Regions from separate parts of the Paenibacillus sp. FSL H7-0918 genome, predicted to be linked through region 2. Evidence: a T-box and tRNA genes for the amino acid it is inferred to sense, from the RefSeq annotation. Region 2 holds a T-box; the other holds one or more tRNA genes.

Region 1 (3,153 bases), 1.1 Mb from region 2:
CAATTTCTCGTAACTGGAAACGCACCGGCAGACACGATTATCACGGTGTTCGGAACGGATTCGTCAGGAAACGTCATTCCCCATCAAAGAGTGCTGCAATCCGAACTTACTTTCATAGCTCAGCTGAACCCATAAGTACCAAAAACTCTCTGACGAAAGGAGCTTAGCATGGCTAATATTCAAATTTCGCCGAGCGCAAGCGTTCAGTTTGAGCCCACCATCGCGGTAAATTGGCTTAATCCTTCAGTTATGGTTGCCGTAGCTGTAGATCTTCGATTAGGCCCTCCTAATATAGGTTTATACAAATCTATTGACGCAGGTGCCACTTGGACAACAACGTTATTGCCGTTACCGACAGGATTTGCAGGCATCGAAGCACCACATATTGATTATATTTTCCCGACCACTTTCGTAGTATTAGCCCACGCCTTCGATTCAGACGGTCTCAGCGGGTCGATCGTCTCCTATACATCTGCCGACAATGCCTCTTCATTCGGACCGCCAGTCATCGTGAATCAAGGGTTTGGGCAGTTTGTAAATGATGATCAGGTAGTCGTTGTCACCGACAAAGCTGGATCAAGTCCCTTTTTTGGAAATGTATATACTGGTTATACGCATGATTACAACACACAATTCATACCGGGAAATACGATATTCTTCAATCGTTCCCTAGATAACGGTAGTACCTATTCCAGTCCCTCCCTGCTGTCTTCGGTCGAAGAATTCGAAGAATTCCCCGGTATAGCAATTACATTAAATGGGATTGTTATCGTGGGATGGATCAATCAGCCTCCCGGTAATACTGATCTTAAAATTCGCACATCCTCAGACGGTGGGGTCATTTTTACTCCTGAAACCATGGTCGCCAGCGTTGTAGTCCCACCAGATCCATTGCCGGGATATACATTTAGATGTCTGACATACCCTTCCCTCGCAGCAGATATTTCTAATGCACCGACGACGCGAGGTAATGTCTATGCTGTATGGCAAGATTTTCGAGAAGGTTATTCCGATATTTTTCTTGCCACTTCCACCAATTTTGGTGTGGATTGGGGGGCACCAATATCCATTACAGGTAGTCCGGTGGGCTCCCAAAACTTTTTCCCAGCCATCACCGTATCCCCTGCGGATGGTGCAATATTCGTTACCTATTACACTAATCGAGTCAACCCCCTCAACCTTGATGTTTATCTAGCAACATCTAGAGATGGCGGTATGACGTATACAAACACCCGGATAACAACAACTTCCTTTGACGTCACCGGCATCCCCCTAATTGGGGACTACATCGGTAATGCCATCGTCCCCCAAACAGGCCGTCTAGTGAGCGTATGGACAGACACGCGGACCGGTACTGAGAACATCTGGTTTGGGGATAATCAATAAGCTATTAATCAACTTCTGATGATAAATTAAAAGGCTGTTAAGTTAGTATATCTACTTGCAATAAAGGATGCCGAGCGAACATGCGGCATCCTTTATTGCTTCTTATCAAAATAGCATTAACCTGTTCAAAGAAATCATCAATTTCAGCGTATTGGACATGCTTTTAATTCAATCAAAATCTACGGCGTATGGTGCTTGCTACTTAATAGTCTATATGTCTTGACTGTCCCCCTTTCCTCTACAAGAGTGCAGTTCCACAGAATACATACTTTTTACCGTTTTCCAGATGATCTGTGATAAAACCAGAGGATCTAACAACGCCGTGACCAAAATGTGATCATTTTCTATTTTGTCGCTTTTCCAACTCATCCACTTCTACTTACAAGGGAACCTACAGACAGCAAAAAACCCTTACAAAGTAAGGGTTTTTGATAAGTGGGCCCTGAGGGACTCGAACCCCCGACCAATCGGTTATGAGCCGACCGCTCTAACCAACTGAGCTTGGGGAAAGGTTAAAATAAGCTTAACTGTGTTTCTTTTTCTTCTATTATAGGGGTTTTTCTATTCATGAATTTAACTCTATATCAGATACTTCGTTTACAAATTCGTTAGCAAGTTTTCGTAATGTTCTCTAGAAAAAATTACCTATAACTGATAGAATACTCCCAGAATCATACATTGGGGGTTTATTTTTTTATGAAAAGAATTATTGTGCCAATCTTCATGTCACTTGTTTTATTGTTGATGCCTGTACTTGCTGAGGCGCATCCAGGACGCACCGATGCAAATGGCGGTCATTATTGCCGCACCAATTGCGCAAAGTGGGGACTAAAAAACGGAGAATACCATTACCACAATGGTGGAAGTTCAAATTCAAAACCGGCTGCCACTGCTAAACCAGCTGTTAAGCCTACCGCGAAACCAACAGCAAAGCCTACAGCTACACCAGCTCCAACTTTGCTTTTACCAAAGAAACAAAACGTTGGCACTCTTCAGGTGTACTTTTTTGATGTTGGACAAGGTGACTCTACTCTAATTCGAACTCCGAACAATCAATATGTCCTCATTGACGGAGGTAATAACGATCAGGGTAAGAATGTAGTAAAGTACCTGAATGCTCTTGGTGTAAAAACACTTGATGCCCTGGTTGCTACTCATCCTGACGCGGATCACATTGGTGGATTAGATGATGTTCTAAAAGCATTGGACGTTAAATCTGTCTACGCTCCAAAAGTATCACATACCACTGAAACATACAAAGATTTTTTGACTGCTGTGAAGAATGAAAGACGTACCATCAAAGCTGTGACTAAAGGAGTTACTATTCCTTTAACTGGTGTTGAGGCGAAGTTCCTGGCACCTACCAGAGAATATGGAGATAACCTTAACGACTGGAGTGCCGTCTTAAAGGTTACATATAAAAACAAGTCCTTCCTCTTTACCGGCGATGCCGAGAAGGCTTCTGAGAACGATATGTTAGCCGATGGCATGAATTTAAAAGCTGACGTATTAAAAGTCGGGCATCATGGCTCCAGTAGTTCGACCAGTAAAGCATTCATCGACGCTGTTAAACCACAGTACGCAGTAATAAGCGTCGGTAAAAACAATTACGGGCATCCAGATTCCGGGATTCTTACAAGGTTAAAAAATGCGAATACTTCAGTGTTACGAACTGACCAAAAAGGTACAATTACTGCAATAAGTGATGGAAATAAAATCACTTTTACATCGACTAAGGGGGCTAAGTAAATGCATAAAGGAATCATT
Region 2 (3,153 bases):
GGAATGGATAAATACCAGCTCTATTTATTCACTTGCTGTTGATCTAGCCTATCCTCTTCTTCTTTAATACGGCTAATATCAATTCGTTCAAACAATAATTGTAAATCAGTAACCTGTTGGTAAGGGGGCACCGAGCAAGGCTGCCAATTCGGTAGTTCTAACGACAGGAACCCCCTGATCTTGTCACAAGAGAACGGTAGAAACGGATGCAACAAATTCGCTAAGTTCGCAATAATCTGCACACATGTGTATATTGCAGAATCACAAGAAACCTGATCCTCTTTTATCCGTATCCATGGTTTTTGCAGATCGAAATACTGGTTTGCCTTGCGCACATAAGAAAAAATAAACTCCAGCGCATCTTTTAGATTCCCAGCCTCAATAAGCCGTCCTGATTCCAGATACAAGAGGTCAATATTGTCCTTCCACCCCTTATCTAATTGCCCATTTGGCACTTTCCCTTCATAAAACTTTTCTACAAAAGCCAATGAACGGTTCACTAAGTTACCAAATGCTCCAAGCAGCTCTCCATTATGGCTATAAATAAACTCTCTCCAGGAAAAATCCGTGTCCCGCTTCTCAGGTCCATTGGCAATTAAGAAATAACGAATAGAATCTGGCTGATACCGCTCTAAAATATCAGGTACCCAGACCGCCCAATTTCGGCTAGTGGAGAATTTCTGCCCTTCAAGGGTTAAATATTCGCTAGATATAATCCTGTCCGGTAAATGCAGACCTCCTGCTCCTAATAACACAGCCGGCCATATTAAAGTGTGAAATGGAATATTGTCTTTACCATGCACATAATAAGCGGTAATCGCCCCTTTTTCCTCTAACCAAAAATCCTCCCAGTTTCCTCCGGACTGTGCAGCCCACTGCTTACTGGCTGATAAATAACCACTTACCGCCTCAATCCAAACATAAATTTTTTTATCTTCAAATCCAGCCACAGGAACATCTACACCCCAAGACAAGTCTCTTGTTACCGCGCGGTCCTGCAGCTCTTCTTTTAAATAACGTTTAGTCAGTTTTATAGCGTTTTCTCTCCAAAATTGTGCTTCCTCTACATATTCCGTTAATTCAGACTGAAAATTAGATAAGCTAAGATAATAATGTTCTGTCGGCCTTTCTGTTGGTGTATTCCCACATAATTTGCAGACTCTGTCTAACAAATCGGCAGGATCTAGAATCGTAGAACAATAATCACATTGATCCCCTCGCGCCCGCTCACCACATACCGGACAAGTCCCTTCCACATATCTGTCTGGCAAAAAGCGCTGATCCACCTCGCAGTAACATTGCGCAATGGTTTTTTTATATAAATGACCATTCTCTAGCAGCTTTGTAAACAACGCTTGCACAACCTTATGATGCTGCTGTTGATCCGTTCGAGTATATAGATCATAACTAAATCCCAGCTGTTCAAAACACTTCAGAAACTCTTCATGATATCTGCTTGCAAAAGCTCCCGGCGTAATCCCTTCATTCGCAGCCTGAACTGCTACGGGTGTGCCATGGCAATCACTGCCTGATACATATAATACGTTATCCCCTTTGGAGCGAAAATATCGTGCCAGCACATCCCCAGGCAACACACTTGATAATCTCCCCAGATGTAAAGATCCATTCGCATACGGCCAAGCGCCACCTATAAACACATTACTCATTAACCTTCTCCTCCTTTTTTTAGACAACAAAAAACTCCCATCCACAAAGGGCGAGAGTTCTACTCACGTGTTACCACCTAATTTTATAAATGCCTCATGACATTTACCTCTTCAGGTACGACGTTAATTAACGTTTATACCCTAGCACTGTAACGGATGCAGGTTCCGGCGCAGCCTACAACCCATAAGGTTTCGATGCGCAGCTCTGAGACCATATTCCCAAGGGTTTTCTTTACTCCTTTTCAGCGACCGGAGCTCTCTGTTGAAAGAATTGCCGTGGTACTCTTTCTCTTCTTTGCTTTTACATATTCAAGTTAGAGAAAATAATACTCAATTTGTTGTTTATTGTCAATGTGAAACATCAAGCTCTCTGTAACTTTTCCAGTTAATCTCCGTCTTTTATATAAATACGTTACAAGGAGGTCCCTCAGTGAAAAAAGTAAATTTGCTTACACTCTCTGTTCTTTTACTAGCAGGAGTATGGGGTTGTTCCGATAATAAAGTTAATTCTGTTCCCAAAAGTGAACCCTATACTTCCAAAGAAGCCATCAGTAGAGGGGATATTGTTTCTTTTGAAAAAGTGTACAACCTCGATAAATTCGAGAAATTTATAACTAATCTCTCCAGCAAAAAAGCAGACAATATACGCGTTACAAGTTACACAGATGAAGGCGATCCCATATTTAAGGATTTAAAATTTGACGGTAACGTGATTAATTACAGCTATGATACTTCTAATGATGCATTTGGTGGAAGCAACACAGGAGTCAGAACCGATACCTGCTCCGAAGTGACGAGTAAAAAAAGCACACAAGGTGAAATTATCTATTCGATCAGCGGTTGCACAAATAATGACTCTGAAATTGATTACTACCTTTTTCGCACAACAAAATGAAATACTGAAATAAAAAAGACCACCCAATCATAATACAATTGGATGGTCTCTGTACTTCATATTATTTCATGATTTTGCAAATATCATTGGTGAACTGAACAGGATCACTAACCTGTAGACCTTCGATCAACAGGGCTTGGTTGTACAGCAGGTTCGTGTATAAACCGAGCTTTTCTTTGTCGTTCTCTGCTGCCGCCTTCAAGGACTGGAACACTTCGTGATGGATGTTGATTTCGAGTACCTTATCCGCTTGCACCTCTTGGCCATTCGGCATCGATTTCAGGATTTTTTCCATCTCGATTGTCAGTTCACCTTCAGCAGAGAGACATACCGGATGAGTCTTTAAACGTTTGGAAGCTTTGACATTTTTCACTTTGCCGGACAGGATGTCCTTCATCGCTTCAAAAAGCTCCTTGTTTTCGTTCTCTTCCGCTTCCGTTGGCTTGTCCGCTTCGTCGGCTTCGATCCCCAGATCTCCGCTGGATACGGATTTAAATTCTTTTTCCTTATAAGACTGAATCATCTTGATCGCAAATTCATCAATATCATCAGTGAAGTAGAGAATTTCATACCCTTTATCCGATACAAGCT

The links. A T-box is a leader RNA that pairs with one kind of tRNA and senses whether it is charged. The one in region 2 lies ahead of metG (methionine--tRNA ligase), so its partner is inferred to be a tRNA-Met.
Region 1: it encodes a tRNA-Met, which carries the amino acid that the T-box ahead of metG (methionine--tRNA ligase) is inferred to sense. The anticodon was not compared.

Annotation. Positions count from the first base shown of each region.
Region 1 is NZ_JBBOWJ010000001.1:1,349,363-1,352,515, forward strand. It holds gene MHI15_RS06150 (hypothetical protein) at 1-135, shown strand, start outside; gene MHI15_RS06155 (sialidase family protein) at 250-1,386, shown strand; tRNA gene MHI15_RS06160 (tRNA-Met) at 1,823-1,888, opposite strand; gene MHI15_RS06165 (MBL fold metallo-hydrolase) at 2,083-3,135, shown strand; gene MHI15_RS06170 (DUF3006 domain-containing protein) at 3,136-3,153, shown strand, end outside.
Region 2 is NZ_JBBOWJ010000001.1:287,554-290,706, forward strand. It holds gene MHI15_RS01370 (LysR family transcriptional regulator) at 1-11, shown strand, start outside; gene metG (methionine--tRNA ligase) at 21-1,667, opposite strand; T-box leader at 1,711-1,972, opposite strand; gene MHI15_RS01380 (DUF4362 domain-containing protein) at 2,098-2,562, shown strand; gene htpG (molecular chaperone HtpG) at 2,624-3,153, opposite strand, start outside.